2 regions of the Xenorhabdus doucetiae genome follow, and region 2 is predicted to be linked to the other one. Evidence: predicted binding sites of a transcription regulator. Region 2 holds the regulator's gene; the other holds the start of a gene.
The links. Region 2 encodes PurR, which represses purine synthesis genes. Its sites were predicted from a motif close to CANGCAAACGTTTGCNTG; they were not measured.
Positions count from the first base shown of each region.

Region 1: a site for PurR is predicted at 1,616-1,633, ahead of XDD1_RS17745 (NCS2 family permease). Genes of this name have one in related genera too.

Region 1 is NZ_FO704550.1:4,070,024-4,074,200, forward strand. Features, by position in the region: gene XDD1_RS17740 (glycosyltransferase family 39 protein) at 1-121, shown strand, start outside; gene XDD1_RS17745 (NCS2 family permease) at 195-1,532, opposite strand; gene XDD1_RS17750 (TetR/AcrR family transcriptional regulator) at 1,660-2,280, opposite strand; gene XDD1_RS17755 (MFS transporter) at 2,380-3,861, shown strand; gene XDD1_RS17760 (hypothetical protein) at 3,946-4,177, opposite strand, start outside.
Region 2 is NZ_FO704550.1:1,873,899-1,878,075, forward strand. Features, by position in the region: gene cfa (cyclopropane fatty acyl phospholipid synthase) at 1-86, opposite strand, end outside; gene punC (purine nucleoside transporter PunC) at 391-1,542, opposite strand; gene punR (DNA-binding transcriptional activator PunR) at 1,696-2,604, shown strand; gene purR (HTH-type transcriptional repressor PurR) at 2,608-3,633, opposite strand; gene sodB (superoxide dismutase [Fe]) at 4,160-4,177, opposite strand, start outside.

The DNA.
Region 1 (4,177 bases), 2.0 Mb from region 2:
GCTGGCAGAATGGCCATCCTTAGTCCTCAGCCATAAAGAAGAGTTCGCCTTCCAGGCCCAGCCCAGTGCGGAGTGGGACACGGTTTGCATTGGCTTTGTAGCACCGGAGAGTATTCAATAATCGATTTCCACTCCAATAACAAAGCCTGACATAACTGTCCTGTCAGGCTTTTTCATCACTATTTCAATCGTGCTTAATGGGCATCCACAAATACCATTTTCAGCACAAACAGTAGCGTCACGACAAGCACACACGGGCTAACTTCACGCCATTTGCCGGTGCCCAATTTCATGGCACAGTAGGCGATAAAGCCCAGCGCGATGCCTTCGGTAATGGAGAAGCTAAACGGCATCATCACGGCGGTGATAAAAGCCGGGACAGCTTCGGTCAGATCGTGCCATTGCACCCGTGTCAGGCTGGATGTCATCAGGACACCCACATAAACCAAAGCTCCCGCTGTAGCATAGGCGGGCACCATGCTTGCCAGTGGCGAGATAAACATCACCAGCAGGAACAGGATACCAACGACAATCGCGGTCAACCCCGTGCGGCCGCCAACAGACACGCCCGAAGAGCTTTCAATATAGGCGGTCACTGAAGACGTCCCAATATAGGAGCCAGCCACCGAACTGATACTATCCACGTACAAGGCTTGTTTCATGCGTGGAAATTGACCCTTACTGTCAGCAATCCCCGCTTTATCCGTCACACCAATCAATGTGCCGGAAGAATCAAACAAGTTCACCAGCATAAATGAGAAAATCACGCCAGCCAGCGCGATATCCAGCGCGCCTTTGATATCGACATTACCCACTACGCTCATTACACTCGGCGGCAGATCAAAAATACCGTGATATTCCACATAGCCCATCATCCAACCGATGCCCGTTGTCACGATGATCGAAATCAACACCGCGGCATGGAAATTACGTGCCGCCAGAATAGCAATGATAAAAAAGCCCAATGCCCCCAACAGGACATTATGGGCAGCAAAGTTACCCATTGAGACAATCGTGTCGGGATTAGGCACGATAATGCCGGCATTTTTCAGCCCCATCATCGCAATAAACAGGCCGATGCCACTGGTAATGCCCACACGCAGGCTCAATGGAATATTGGCGATCATCCAATAACGAATACGAAAGAGCGTCAATATAAACAACCCCACCGCACCCCAAAAAATCGCTCCCATCGCCACCTGCCATGAAATGCCCATCGCGCCGACCACAACAAAGGCAAAAAACGCATTCAATCCCATTGCAGGTGCAACGGCAACGGGCAGATTCGCCACCAATCCCATCATAATGCTGCCAACAGCGGCGATTAAACAGGTGGTGACAAATACCGCTTTAATATCCATACCTGCCACTGCCAGAATTTGCGGGTTAACAAAGACGATATACACCATCGTGAGAAAGGTGGTCAGCCCGGCGATCATTTCGGTACGCGCCGTCGTACCATGTTCCTGTAATTTAAACACGCGCTGAAGCAAGCCCTGACGATTAGCAGAGCCAGAAGTGATTGTGCTCATGTAATATTGTTTCCCCAAAAAAGCGAAGTTTTCGGCCTATCCTACAGGAAACCCCTACAAATCGTTACCCTGAAACGATAAAAAAAGAAAACGTTTGCGGTGTGTATAATCAATAGGTTAAATAACATTATGATTTTTGAGGACATTCATTGTTAGACGATATTTTATTCGATTTCTCTGCTTCTGATGTTGTATTTACAGAAGAATCAGGGGATGGCATGGCAGCCAGAATGTCATTTAAGATATCTCCCCACTCATCCTGTGTGACATCCATTAAGCCGAAAAAACGCAGAACAAATGCTCCCTCTGTCGCTAAAAACGCCAAACGCGCCTGCCGACCCTCTTCCGTCGCTGTATCCAAACCTGCTATGCGTTGTCGATACCAAATTCGGGTTGATTCGAGATGTTCAGGTGTCTGTAATAACGCAGCCAACAAACCCGCCGCCTTTGCCGTTGATGCTTCATCAGATCGCCTGGTCGCTTCAATATGTGCACGTACTGCTGTCAGGGGGTGTGGATTATCTCCGGCCATTTCATGAAACTGTTCGTCATAACTTGCCCCCCAACGCTCAAACATCGCATCAATAAGACCCTCTTTTGTGTTAAAACTGTATTGCACTCCGCCTTTGGTAATACCTACCGCCTTCGCCAGTGCATCAATGGTGAGAGCCGCAGCGCCATGTGTTGTGACAATTTGCTCTGCGGCATCCAGCAGAACTTCTCGATCAATTTTCTTGCGTCGTCCCATAAGAACCTCCTTTTCATTAAATACGTATGTATTTATAATATTCGCCAACAATCCAGTCAAGATTCGGTAAGGTCGCGAACCATATTGGTGAATTTGCTTATGAAATCAAATATCCGTTGGCTTGTACTCGCTATTATTTCCAGTGCACTTTTCTTAGTTGTCGTTGATATGACTGTTCTCTACACCGCTTTGCCACGGCTGACACATGATTTGCGTGCTTCTGCCTCTGAAAAACTGTGGATCATGAATGCCTATACGTTGACCATCGCAGGCTTACTTCCCGCTATGGGGGCATTGAGTGACCGTTTTGGGGCAAAAAAACTGTTTACTCACGGGCTGGCCATTTTCGGCGCTGCATCGCTGATGGCCGCATTTTCTCCCACGCCTGCTATTCTGATTGCTGCCCGTGTGGTTCTTGCTTTTGGCGCGGCGATGATGATGCCGGCAACACTCGCAATAGTCCGGCAAGCATTTGAAGATCCCAACGAAAGGGCGCTTGCCATTGGCATCTGGTCTGCCGTCGCTTCGGGTGGGGCTGCGCTTGGCCCTGTTATCGGCGGGTTCCTGCTCGAATATTACTGGTGGGGCTCGGTTTTCCTTATCAATGTCCCGATTGTCCTCGTTGCGTTTGGTTTTGCACTGGTCGTTATTTCTAAAAGCCCGAACAATCCAAGCCACTCCTTTGACCTGATTGCTTCCGGGCAAATTATGCTTGGGTTGTTCGGTATTACCTATGCAATTAAGGAAATCAGTAAACAAGCCCCGTCATTGGAAACCGCAGCGATAGCGGGCATTATTGGGATTATTTTCACGGTCATTTTTGTTCGTCGGCAGCAGCGTTCATCAACACCCATGATCGATTTCCATCTTTTCCGCAATCGCCCCTTCACGGCAGGAATTATCGCCGCTTTTGTTTCCACCGCCGCTATTGTGGGCATAGAACTCGCCCTCAGCCAAAACTTCCAACTTGCGATGGGATTTTCTCCCCTGCAAGCAGGACTCGCTATCTTACCTATTCCGGTTGCTGCTTTTGTTGCCGGCCCTTTGGCCGGACTTGCCATACCGAAGCTGGGTTCCAGGCGGATCATGTGGCTTTCCCTCGCCCTCGCCGGACTGGGTATTTTTGGTTATCTTATCGGTTTGCAATCCGGCATGTGGGTGCAAATGGTGTCGTTAAGCATCATTGGGTTTGGCACTGGCGCAGCAATGACAGCCGCTTCCACGGCCATCATGCTTAATGCGCCGGAAAGCAAGGCGGGCACCGCCGCGTCTATCGAGGAAGTGGCCTATGAGCTGGGAAGTTTAATCGGAATAGCGGTGCTCGGCAGCCTGATGGTAGCCGTCTATTCTGCCTCATTCACCCTTCCGGCTGATATAGGCATCCCAGAGATGGCACGAAACAGTATTGATGAGGCACTTATCGCCGCAGAAGGGTTAAAGGGAGAAGCCGCACTTTCGCTGATCCATGCTGCACAACAGGCATTTAATCACTCATTCTTGTCGGTATTGATCGCAGCAGGGACATTGCTATTGTTGACTTCTGCCATGCTCGCCTGGTTCGTAAAAAAGCAACACCAATAACTCTCACTGGCCTGCCAAATTATTCGATATTCTTAATCGGATAATTTGGTATATTAATATTTACTTTTCCAAATCCTATCTACTTTACATGTTTTTTCTTTTTTTATCTCTTATTTCACGACGTTTTTTAGCTTCAATCTCTCTTGCGTACCTTTTAGATTCTTTTCTAGACATATTCATTATTCCTTTCATATCATTGGATAAAAAAACATGAGTGATTCTAAAAAATCTTATTTCTGTTATTATCTTATAGAAATAACGAGTATTCATCACAACCTTAACAAGCAAGGCGCTAGAAACAAGCAAAAAAAACAAT
Region 2 (4,177 bases):
ATATCAGTTTCCTGAAGCAATTCATGGGCGATCCTATACCAAGGATCCGTTATTGTTTTTTTACCTTCAACAAAAGATGAACTCATATACTCTCCAACATTTGTGTGATGGAATTTTGAGGTGTCACTTTATAACTGTTTTTTATGTAAAACCTTAAAGGTTTATTAGAAAATAATACTGTAAGCACATATTGCTTATTTATCCTGAAATTAAACAGCACTTCAATGCTCCAAAAGACACCTCAAACCTCGCATTCTTAGAATAATGAATCTGTATGAGTATATGAGTGAAATGGTATTTAAACAATCATCTAAAGGTCACAGCATGATGCAACCTTTAGATAATAATGTTCTTAATTATTATTTTTTGGGGAAATTATTGAATTTATGTTTAGTGGCTTTTTTTAATCCCCTGTTTTTGCAGCCAATAACCAACAGCCATTGGAACAGTAGTAAGTACCATGACCGTGGTCGTCGATAAGAGAGGTGATTCCATAAATACGGAGACAATCATACTCGCGACAAAACAGAGACCCAGTTGCAGTGCATTTTGCAATGCAGCCGCTTTACCGCTGTCTTGAGGATAAACAGCCAGAGCATTGGCGACTGCAATTGGGTAGGATGCACCATTCATTGCTGCCATCACACAAAAAGGAATAAGAATGGCGATAAATGAAGGTTCACTCAATAGCGAAATCAAATAAATGGCGATCATGCTGACTGCATAACCCACCAACAGGAAGGGAAATACGGTTTCGCTTTTCACTTTTTCCAATAAGATACGGCAACCATATCCACCAATCATAAATGCCAGCGTTTGGGGAATATAACTTAAGCCAATATCAGTAGGATCATAACCCATATTTTTCAAAATCGTTGGTGAACCCGTTAGCCAGGCAAAAAAACCTGCACTGCAAGAGGCATAGATTAATACATTTCCGTTGAAAACAGGGGAAGTGAGTAGCGTAAAGAAAGAAACCGGCTTTTTATCGGCATTGGTTTCGGTATGAGTACGTGTGTTAGTTAGAAAAAATGTAGGTATTAACAGCAATATTGTCACGATCATGAGGACAAGGAAAATGATTCTCCAGCCACTATGTGTCAACAACCATGCCCCCAACAAAGGCGCAAGGGCAGGGGAAAGGGCAACCAAAGGCATGATCATGGCAAAAACACGTTTCGTGCGTTCTGCGTCATATCTATCAACGACTAAAGCCTGCCAGGTCACCGCAGCGGAACACACTCCCACTGCTTGCATAAACCTCAATACCAGTAACTGAACAGGATCAGTGATCCAGAGCATACCTAAACAGCTAATGGAAAACAGGGATAGTCCGATAATAAGAACAGGTTTTCTGCCTAAACGGTCAGACAATTGTCCCCATAAAAGTTGGGCAAAAGCAAACCCGGCAAGAAAAATGCTGAGGCTCGCACCGATGACATTTGTTGATGTCCCTAATTCTGCTTTCATTGCATCAAAAGCGGGCAGATACATGTCGATGGCCAAGTAGCCTAGCATGCTTAGGCCTGCGAGATAAAACATGAATGGAATGGCGTTTTTATTTGTTGTCATTGTGTTAATAACTTGGTGTGGTGGTTGATAAGGAAATATTGGGCTTATTTTATATAGCATGATTTTTACTTGTGAAACGGTAATATTTGCACCATGCTGTGAAAAAAATTGAAAGGAAGATATATGTGGTCTGAATACTCTCTGGAAGTCGTTGATGCCGTTGCCAGAACAGGAAGTTTCAGTGCGGCTGCATCAGAACTTCACCGTGTGCCTTCTGCTGTCAGCTATACGGTAAAACAGCTTGAAGAGTGGCTGGCAGTACCTTTATTTGAACGTCGTCACCGAGATGTCGATTTAACGGAAGCAGGGGCTATTTTTGTCAAGGAAGCGCGTTCTGTTATCAAAAAAATGAATCACACTCGGCACCAGTGTCAACAAGTTGCCAATGGCTGGCGTGGGCAATTCAGTATTGCGGTTGATCAGGTGGTAAAACCAGAGCGAACGCTTCGGTTAATTTTGGATTTTTATCGTCATTTCCCCGATATTGAATTATTTATCTATCCTGAAGTTTTCAATGGCGTATGGGATGCTTTGGTGGATGGACGGGTGGACGTTGCCATTGGTGCAACACGGGCTTCCCCCGTTGGTGAGCGATATAGTTTCAGGGATATGGGATTTATTCCGTGGTTATGTGTCGCCAGCCCTGAACATGAACTGGCAGTGATATCGGGGAAATTGAATGATGATCAGATGCGGCCTTATCCCAGTTTATGTCTCGAAGATACTTCACGCAGCTTGCCTAAGCGTGATACATGGGCTTTGGATAATCAACGAAGGTTGATTGTTCCTGATTGGAATGTTGGGTTAAGTTGCCTGATGGATGGATTATGTGTCGGCATGGTGCCCAAGCACCTTGCATTACCGCTGATCCGTAAAGGCAAGCTGATGGCACTCGAACTCGAGCAACCCTTGCCTGACAGCCCATGCTGCCTGACATGGTCGCAAAAGAGCCATTCACCCGCATTAAGTTGGTTACTTGATTATCTGGGAGATAGCGAAACACTTAATGCTGAATGGCTGCAAGAAAATTAACTGTCAGCGGCGATAATCGATAAAAGGTCCATCCGCAACCGAGCGCCGTTCGACAAGGCGTGGGTGGACTTCGATAGTTTGTACATCCTCACGTTTATTGATGATTCTGTCCAATAGCATTGCAAAAGCCATCTGCCCTAAACGTTCTTTGGGTTGGTGGATGGTTGTCAATGCTGGTGTGAAATAGCGGGCATTGCGAATATTGTCATAACCGATGATTGAAATGTCTTGTGGAACACGTAGTCCTAACTCATCGGCTGCACAGATTGCCCCCATTGCCATGACGTCCCCACCGCAAAAAACAGCGGTTGGGCGATGTTTCTGATTCAGGATCTTATACATGGCTTGATAACCGGACTCAGGTTCAAAATCACCTTGTACCATCCACTCATCCCGAATGGTGATGTTGGCTTCTTTCAGCGCCTTGAGAAAACCTTGATGGCGTCCTCCGCCGGTATTTCTTGCTAATGGCCCAGGAATAGATGCAATATCACGATGACCGCGCTCAATGAGATAACGACCCGCTAAGTAACCGCCATGAAAAGCATTATCAATAATTGCATCGGTAAAATCCCCTCTGGATTCTCCCCAATCCATGACCACCATAGGAATATTACGGTAGTCTTCCAGCATACCTAAAAGCTGTTCAGGGTATTCTGAACACATTACCAGCAAACCGTCTACACGTTTTTGCGCCAGCATCGCGAGGTACGCTTTCTGTTTATCAAGGTTATTATGGGAATTACATAAGATCAGTGTATAACCTTTGCTATAGCAGCTATTCTCAACCGATTCTATGATCTCAGCAAAATACGGTGCTTCACTTGAGGTTGCCAGTAATCCGATGGATTTGGTGTGGTTAACTTTCAAGCTGCGGGCAACGGCACTGGGAGAATAATTCAGTTCCTTAATCGCAGCCCAAACCGCAGCCTTTGTATCTTCGGCGACGAAACGGGTTTTATTGATAACATGCGATACGGTTGTGGTCGAAACACCAGCGCGTTTGGCCACATCTTTAATCGTTGCCATGATAAAAAGGACTCCTGACCTTTTGGTCTAATTGGTATACCTTTCATCTTTCAATTTTGAAATCTATCGGGTATAGCTATTTGTTAATCGTTTGCCAATATATTTATATAGAGTGATAGTTGGCAATAAGTCAGCGATAAACCTTGAATTTTGTCTGATCTAGCTCAAAAGTGAAAGTAATAATCGATGTTATAAAGAGTATGGACTAAATATTGGGTATGGTTTTTTAAATGATACGGTGAGTAACCGCTCAAAACTTGTACTTAAAAATTTATCGTGTTGAGGTCTCTTAATTTTCACATTGAGGATGTTCTATGGACACAGATCTGAAATTGGGATTATTGGCTGCCGGTAGTGCATTAATCATGATTGTTTTTCTGGCAAGTCTCTGCTTGATCTGATCAGGATAGAAAAGAAGAATTTGTAACATCACTTGCTTTAAGGGCGGGTTTTCCAACAATTGTGATGCCACGAATGAAGGAAAACCTGCCCTTGTTATTTTAACTTGGTAAGATAATTAACCTTATTAAGCCAAGTTTTCTTC